Linked DNA regions of Sinobacterium norvegicum. The protein of the gene in region 2 interacts with the protein of the main gene of each other region in a pairwise test. Links are inferred from orthologs where the notes say so. Each region holds a gene or a part of one and is shown on either strand. Other genes may lie near its edges.

What was found.
Region 1: the proteins of hfq (region 2) and rho interact in binary tests that used the Escherichia coli proteins (3 or more experiments, as listed by UniProt). The link is inferred for Sinobacterium norvegicum from one-to-one orthologs.

Annotation. Positions count from the first base shown.
Region 1 is NZ_CAKLPX010000002.1:184,478-187,461, forward strand. It holds rho (transcription termination factor Rho), read left to right. Parts: upstream 1-854; coding sequence 855-2,114; downstream 2,115-2,984. Other genes in the region: L9P87_RS09860 (Ppx/GppA phosphatase family protein), read right to left, coding at 1-171; trxA (thioredoxin TrxA), read left to right, coding at 318-644; ubiD (4-hydroxy-3-polyprenylbenzoate decarboxylase), read left to right, coding at 2,213-2,984. UniProt on the Escherichia coli protein: Facilitates transcription termination by a mechanism that involves Rho binding to the nascent RNA, activation of Rho's RNA-dependent ATPase activity, and release of the mRNA from the DNA template.
Region 2 is NZ_CAKLPX010000001.1:1,944,330-1,950,144, forward strand. The notes cover bases 2,910-5,636. They hold hfq (RNA chaperone Hfq), read right to left. Parts: upstream 4,534-5,636; coding sequence 4,285-4,533; downstream 2,910-4,284. Other genes in these bases: hflX (ribosome rescue GTPase HflX), read right to left, coding at 2,953-4,266; miaA (tRNA (adenosine(37)-N6)-dimethylallyltransferase MiaA), read right to left, coding at 4,774-5,636. Also shown: L9P87_RS08775 (ATP phosphoribosyltransferase regulatory subunit), read right to left, coding at 1-413; L9P87_RS17905 (DUF2065 domain-containing protein), read right to left, coding at 448-636; protease modulator HflC, read right to left, coding at 780-1,655; FtsH protease activity modulator HflK, read right to left, coding at 1,656-2,819; more of miaA, read right to left, coding at 5,637-5,763. UniProt on the Escherichia coli protein: RNA chaperone that binds small regulatory RNA (sRNAs) and mRNAs to facilitate mRNA translational regulation in response to envelope stress, environmental stress and changes in metabolite concentrations.

The DNA of each region.
Region 1 (2,984 bases), on a different replicon or contig from region 2:
AGCGGTAAGTCTTTCGCTGTCCAGGCTGAGGCCTAGCTGGGTGCGCCAGCCATTGCTGTAAACGGGGCGAAAGCTATTGTGCTCAATGTCGGCAATGAGCAGGTGAAAGCTGTTTGAGCCCAAGTCGAGGCTGGCAATAGTTTGCGAAGTCTGCATAAAATAGTTAGGCATTAACGAGTTTCGATAGAAAATACATGCTATCAGGAGAGCTAAATCCCCTCCACTAGTGTTTTAGTTTATTAGCATAGAGTGTGTGTTACACTGTGCTTTTTGTAAACGTGCTCAATAGCACATATTAATGTTGGGAGACATTACCAATGAGTGACAATGTTGTTCACGCTACCGACGCCAGCTTTGAAGCTGAAGTATTAAATGCAGATGTTCCAGTATTGGTCGATTTTTGGGCTGAGTGGTGTGGTCCATGTAAAATGATTGCGCCAGTACTTGATGATTTGGCTGAAGAGTATGCCGGCAAGATTAAGGTTGTTAAGGTCGATGTTGATGCTAACAATGAAACGCCGACCAAATTCGGTGTTCGTGGTATTCCGACGTTGATCATCTTCAAAGGCGGCAATGCCGACGCCACGAAGGTGGGTGCATTATCGAAGACCCAGCTTAGAGAGTTTATCGAAGGCTCGCTATAAAACTAATGGCTCACTCAAGGTGGGCCATAGTTAGCCCCGCTAGACGCAATTAACAATTTGCCTTATACTCAGGTAAATTAAACAATGTAACCCTTCCCAAACGCATCATTCCTCTTCGCTATATCTGCTTTCTTACAACGAGAGCGCTTTTTGCGATTGCTGGTTGTTGTCGTCCCCTCCTGAAAATATCAAGTTGAAATTCCCATTTCTATGAATCTAACAGAACTAAAAACCAAACCAATTCCAGAGCTTATTGAGATTGCCAAAGAGCAAGGCTGTGAGAATATTGGTCGATCTCGCAAGCAAGATATCATCTTCGCTATACTCAAGCGTCACGCCAAAAGCGGCGAAGATATATACGGTGATGGTGTACTTGAAATTCTGCAGGATGGTTTTGGCTTTTTGCGCTCAGCAGACAGCTCATATTTAGCCGGACCAGACGATATTTATGTCTCCCCCAGCCAGATTCGACGGTTCAACCTGCGTACGGGTGACTCGGTTTCAGGTAAGATCAGACCACCAAAAGACGGTGAGCGTTATTTTGCGTTGCTGAAAGTCGCTGAGATCAACTACAGCACACCAGAGCAGTCACGTAACAAGATTTTATTCGAAAACCTAACGCCGTTGTTCCCTAATCAGCGTCTCTGTTTAGAGGCTGGTAATGGTGCAACCGAAGATTTGACCGGTCGTATTATCGATTTAACAGCCCCTATCGGCAAGGGCCAGCGCGGGCTTATTGTCGCGCCGCCAAAGGCTGGTAAGACTTTGATGATGCAGCATATTGCCCAGTCAATTATTCGTAATAACCCTGAGTGTTATGTCATTGTGCTGCTGATTGATGAGCGCCCAGAGGAAGTCACAGAGATGCAGCGCTCGGTTCGAGCCGAAGTTGTAGCCTCCACCTTTGATGAGCCACCGTCACGTCACGTGCAAGTGGCAGAGATGGTAATCGAAAAGGCCAAGCGTCTTGTTGAGCACAAGAAGGACGTCATTATTCTACTCGACTCTATTACTCGTCTTGCGCGAGCTTACAACACCATCGTACCTTCTTCAGGCAAGGTGTTGACTGGTGGTGTTGATGCGCATGCACTTGAGCGACCAAAGCGTTTCTTCGGTGCGGCACGTAATATTGAAGAGGGCGGCAGCTTATCAATTATTGCGACGGCGCTGGTTGATACCGGCTCTAAAATGGATGAAGTTATCTACGAAGAGTTTAAGGGTACCGGTAACCAAGAGCTTCACCTCGATCGTCGTATTGCAGAGAAGCGAGTTTACCCGGCCATTAATATCCGACGTTCGGGCACTCGTCGTGAAGAGTTGCTTACCAGCGAAGAAGAGCTTCAGCGTATGTGGATTTTACGTAAGCTTCTACACTCGATGGAGGATTTGCCAGCACTTGAGTTCATGCTTGATAGAATGAAGACAACCAAGACCAATGAAGAATTCTTCTTGTCGATGAAGGGCGGCTAGTTGTTTGCGTCCAATGTAGTGAAAAAGCCGCTCTTTAGCGGTTTTTTTGTATTTAACGAAATGCTCTACTCATTGCTCCATAACGGTTTAACTTAGCTATGAAATATTCAGACCTACGTGAATTTATCGCTCAGCTGGAAAAAGAGGGCGAGTTGATAAGGATAAAAACCGAGGTTGATGCCAACCTTGAGATTACCGAAATATGTGATCGAACCTTGAAAAAAGGTGGCCCGGCGTTACTTTTTGAAAATGTCAAAGGCCATGATATGCCGATCTTGGCGAACCTGTTTGGTACTGAAAAACGGGTTGCGATGGGTATGGGAGAGCGGGACATCGAAGCCCTGCGCGAAGTCGGTGAGTTGTTGGCGTTTCTGCGCCAACCAGAGCCACCCAAAGGCCTAAAGGATGCATGGTCGCAAGCGCCTATCTATAAACAGGTGCTTAATATGGCGCCGAAGAAAGTGCGTAAGGCAGCCTGCCAAGAAGTGGTGCTGCGTGATGATGAGGTAGATTTAGATAGGTTGCCTATCATGACTTGTTGGCCCGGCGATGTGGGGCCGCTGATTACCTGGCCGTTGGTGATTACTCGCGGCCCCAATAAAGAGCGACAGAATCTCGGTATTTACCGAATGCAAAAGCTGGGTAAAAATAAGTTGATTATGCGCTGGTTATCGCATCGTGGTGGTGCGCTTGATTATCGTGAGTTCCAAAAGCAGTTTCCCGGTGAGCGTTACCCTGTCTCTGTTGCGCTGGGAGCTGACCCCGCTACTATTTTGGGCGCAGTGACTCCGGTGCCAGACAATCTCTCTGAATACGGCTTTGCGGGCTTGCTGAGGGGAAGTAAAACAGAATTAGTCACCAGTGTGACTA
Region 2 (5,815 bases):
GCGACACTGCCTTCACCGTACAACTCGGCACCCAGCTGTATCGGCGAGCGAGAGGCCATTAACGACTTCGGCTTAGTGTGCAGCACGCTGCCTGCGTAGCATAGTCGAGTAGGCTCATCACTGCGAATACTGTGCGCATCGATTCTGGCAGCCTGAGCGGTAATGTCGGGACGAATAGCCATCTGACGGCCGGATAGCTGATCGGTAACTGTAAAACTGCTTAACTCAACATCACTGCCCATACCGATCAGTAGAGAATCGGTAAATTCAATCAGCGGCGGCATGACCAACTCATAGCCCCAGCTGCGATATAAATCGAGTAGACGTCGGCGCATGTTTTCTGCCTGCTGAGCCTGTGCCGGCAACAATTCCTCGACACCCTCTGGAAGCAACCACCTATCCGCTACAGTCATTTATTTGCCTCTACCACTTGCATCAATCAATCAATTAGCTGCGAACAACTGTTAATAACATTGTTCCCAACACCATAATAATTAAACCAAACCAACGTATTGTATTATTCCGCTGGGCGGCTAATTTTAATAAGCTTAAACGCCATTGCTGCGGCGCCAAGAAAGGCATAACGCCCTCAATAATCATGACCAAACTTAGGGCTGTGAGCATCTCTATCCACATAAAAAACCCTCAAAAGCCACGCATAAAAAAACCGGGAATCCCCGGTTGACGAATACTAACACAGAACTATTCAGGCTAAAAACGACAATTGACCTTAACCTTCAATTTAATTGGCAGCCGCCCTTGGACGACCGCCAATCAACTTACTTTTTACCTTTGCTGTCACCCAGGTAGCGGAAGAAATCGCTGGAAGGATCGACGACCATAATGTCGGACTTATTAGAGAAGCTATTGCGATAAGCCTCTAAGCTACGCACGAAGGCATAGAACTCCGGATCTTGATTGTAAGCATTGGCATATATTGAGGCAGCCTCCGCATCACCCTCACCGCGCAGTACCTGCGAATCCCTAAAAGCATTAGCCTCGATAATAGTACGCTGACGCTCGGCCGCTGCGCTGATACCTTCTGCTAATTCTCTACCTTGGGCGCGATGCTCACGTGCCTCACGCTGACGCTCGGTATTCATCCGCGCATAAACAGACTCAGATACCTCAGCGGGTAAGTCGATCTGCTTTACCCGGATATCGACAAGCTCTATACCCAGCTGTGCACGCATGGTCTTGTCGAGGCGAGTGGTTAACTCCTCCATCAATTCATCCCGCTGCCCTGAGACAACCTCGTGCATTGAACGACGACCGAACTGGGCACGCAGACCATCATTGATTCGACGAGCCAAGATGTTCTGTGCATTCATCTCATCACCACTGGTCGAAGTGTAAAACTTCTCCACATCGGCAATCCGCCACTTGGCGAAGTAGTCAACGATAACGGCCTTTTTCTCCAGCGTTAAATAACGTGCAGAGGGCGAGTCCAGCGTCAGTAACCGGGCATCAAACTTACGCACGGTGTTGACGAATGGAATTTTTATATGCAGACCGGGCTTAACATCGGGCTGTACCACGGCACCAAACTTGAGCAATACAGCACGCTCAGTTTCTTTCACCACATATAAACTGTTCGAGGCAACTAACACCAACAGTGCTAACAGGCCCAATATCAACGGCGATTTATTATTCATTTAACGCCCCCCTCTGTTGCTAGTGCGAGTGTCACTGCTGCTGGTGCTGGCCGATTGGCGACGTAAATTCTCGCTAATCTTACGCAAATCACTGTCAGTCAAATTCACAGACTTAGCACTGCTCGGCGAACTGTTAATCATTTTATCGAGGGGGAGATACATCAGGTTATTACCACCTTCAACATCCATCAACACCTTCGAGCTACTGGTCATTACCTCCTGCATGGTATCAAGGTAGAGACGCTCTCTGGTTACCTGCGGAGCTCTCTTATACTCGGTCAACAGTGCGGTAAAGCGTTGGGATTCACCCTCAGCTTGAGCGACAACCTTATCCTTATAACCATTGGCCTCTTCGATCACACGCTGCGCAGCACCTCGCGCCTCGGGAACGATACCATTGGCATAAGTTTCTGCCTCATTCTTAACACGCTGCTCATCTTCACGCGCCTTGATTACATCATCAAAGGCCGCTTGCACCTGCTTAGGCGCCTGGGTGTTTTCGATGGTGACTCGCGCCACGGCAATCCCTGTGTCATAGCTGTCGAGATAACGCTGCAAACGTCCGGTCACATCGATAGCTACCTGATCACGACCCTCGGTCAAAATAGGGTGCATCTCGGTTGAACCAACAACATGACGCAAAGCACTCTCAGTGGCTTGAGCCAAGCTGCGCTCGGGATCACGAACGGCCAAAGCAAAATTCTTTGGATCGGCGACGGTATACTGAACCGATAGACTGACCTCAACGATATTCTCATCTTCAGTCAGCATTAACGCCGTATGCCCAAACGAGCGTATACGAGTGACGTTGACGACTTGGCGCTGATCGATAAGCGCTGGATTCCAGTGCAAGCCTGGGCCAACGATTTCATTGAACTGGCCAAGGCGCAAAACAACGGCGCGCTCCTGCTGGTCAATTTTATATACGCCAGCTGCAAACCAAAGACCCAGCACAACAAGCGCTACAAGACCGAGCAATGCACCACTGGCACCACCACCTGTAGAGCTGCCACCAGGCTTATTGCCGCCCATCATTTTACCGATCCGTTCTTGAAACTTTTTCATCGCTTCATCGAGGTCCGGTGGCCCGTTTTTGTCGCCACCGTTGTTATTTCCCCACGGATCCTTTTGGTTGTTACCACCGCCAGGTTCATTCCAGGCCATTATGACCCTCCGTCATATCAATAGTTGATGTGTATAAATAAACCCCCATCAGTTGCCGAGGGCTAATGTTTCAGTCTAACAGATTTATTTTACCTCACGGCTAAATTACTGCTTAGCCGCAGGTTAACAATATTTACTGTTCCCACTCCTCAACTGGCATCGCGATGCCGAGGCTTGTTGGATTAATTTTTTCTGCGCTGAGTAGCTTCAACAGTTCAAAACGAGGCATTCTCACCTCGATCTCAATATTACCACTATCATCATAGCGCTCGGCAAGCACTGACGATGTTTCATACAGCCTCGCCCGCAAACGAGAGAATTCCGGCGGCAGACTGATGGTTTGATGCAGCAAATCACCGGCTAACAATTCAGACAGCGCCTCGAACAATAACTCGACACCCTCACCTGTTTTAGCGGATAACCAAACGCGCTCCGGCACACCCTTGTCGTCGCGGTCAATTCTCGGCGCCATGCCATCGATCAGATCAATTTTGTTATAGACCTCTAAGCGCAGAATATTATCCGCATCAATTTCCGTCAATACCGCCTCCACCTGCTCAATATTAGCCAGGCGCTCCTCAGTGGCCGCATCAATAACATGCACCAGTAGATCTGCAGAAGCAGCCTCTTCCAGTGTTGCCTTAAACGCGGTAACCAGGCGGTGCGGCAGGTGCCGAATAAAGCCAACGGTATCGGCTAAAATGGTTGCACCGGCACCTTGGACATCAATACGACGCATCGTCGGATCCAGCGTGGCGAACAATTGATCCGCCGCATAAACCTCGGACTTAGTAATATAATTGAACAGCGTCGACTTACCTGCGTTGGTATAACCAACCAAGGACACTGTCGGTATATCAGCCCGCGACCGGGCACGACGCCCCTGCTCGCGCTGCTTCTGCACCTTGCTTAACCGACCATTGATATATTTGATTCGCTCACGCAACAAACGCCTATCGCTTTCGAGCTGGGTTTCACCCGGGCCGCGTAAACCAATACCACCTTTTTGTCGCTCAAGGTGAGTCCAACCTCGAATCAAACGCGTCGACATATGGTGCAACTGAGCCAGCTCAACCTGCAATTTACCCTCATGCGTTCGCGCACGCTGAGCAAATATATCCAAAATCAAACCGGTACGATCAAGCACGCGACACTGAAGCTCGGCCTCGATATTGCGCTCTTGGGAAGGACTTAACTGATGGTTAAAAATAACCACTTCGGCTTCGTGCACAGCAACGGCTTGACGAATTTCCTCAAGCTTGCCGGTACCAACGAAAAAGCGTGGCGTGGGGAGCTTTCGCTGCCCCATTACAAAAGCAACCGGATCGCCACCAGCAGAAAGAACAAGCTCTTCAAATTCTCGAGGGTCTTCTCTCTGCGCCTCATGACCAAAATCAATATGGACAAGAACGGCTAGCTCACCGGTTTCGGGTCGTTCAAAAAACAACGATTATTACCCCGTTTATTATTCTTCGCCTTCGTCGCCCTGGGGCGCCTGCATAGGAACACGTACGGGACGTGAAGGTACGACAGTTGAAATAGCGTGTTTGTAGACCATTTGGCTAACAGTATTTTTCAACAACACGACGAACTGGTCAAAAGACTCAACCTGGCCCTGCAGCTTAATACCATTAACAAGATAAATTGAAACTGGAACGCGTTCCTTACGTAAAATGTTTAAGTAAGGGTCTTGTAGCGTATGCCCCTTTGACATAGTGATACTCCTAGTGCTCAAAACGAGCCAAAAAAAAGAATGGATTAAAATAATCCTGTAATAAGACCTAAATTAAAGTACTACTTCGGCAATGACGCCAATGTGTCTATTGATTTCCCTACCAATTTCTACCCATTGGCCGCAACTCAAACCAAGTTTACGACATTTCCAATCCAGCATTATACTACGGTTTCGCCAAATCAACGAACACCGCGTTGCGAATAATTCCCATGCTAGACCTTATATTTGACCTATTCGGTATTTTTTCAAGTGCTCGAGCGCACCTTCAACGATTTCTTTTCCCTTTAATGACTTAGGTTCAACAAGTATTCGTCCCGAATCATCGGTCAACAGCCAAAACAGCTGCTGCCAACTGCGCAACCAGGTCAACTGACGTTTTGCCAGCTGGCGGGTCGCAATCACCCCTCGCTCAACCATTTCATCATAGGATAACAAGCCATCCAGATGATCCCACATCTGACGGTAACCCACCGCTCTCACCGCCGGCATCGAGACATCTAAGTCACCACGCTGGCGTAACGCTTCAACCTCAGCCACAAAGCCCTGCGCCATCATGGTATCGAAACGTTTGGCTATGCGACGATGCAAAACCTTCCGGTCCTGTGGGGCTATAGCAAACTGAATTGGGCGGTAGGGGAAGTCATCGGCAAAATTATCGCCGCCATCCTTTTGACTGCCATTATTTTTTTGCTCGGCCTGCCATTGAGTCAGCGTTTTGCCGCTAACCCGGAAGACTTCCAGCGCCCGCTCAATTCGCTGCGAATCATTCGGTTTGATCCGCTCAGCAGCAACGGGGTCCACCTCAGCTAATTGCTGATGAACAAAAGGCCAACCGCGCAGCCGGGCCTGATGTTCAATATCGGCTCTGATCGCGGGATCGGCTTTAGGTAGCTCAGCAATACCAAATAGCAGCGTGCGAAAATACATCATCGTGCCGCCTACTAACAACGGGATCTTTCCCGCTGCGGTTATCTCAGCCATTTGCGCCAACGCATCACTGCGAAACTGCGCGGCGGAATAGCTTTCCGCCGGATCAAGAAAACTGATCAATCGGTGCGGCGCCTGAGCTAATTCTTCAGCATCAGGCTTAGCAGTACCAATATCCATATCACGATATACCAATGCAGAATCGACGCTGATGATTTCTACCGGTAGGTGCTGCTTAAGTTTGATCGCCAAATCGGTCTTGCCGGAGGCCGTCGGCCCCATCAACATAATAGCCGGCGGCATATCGTCTCGGTTGATCACATTTAACCCTTTC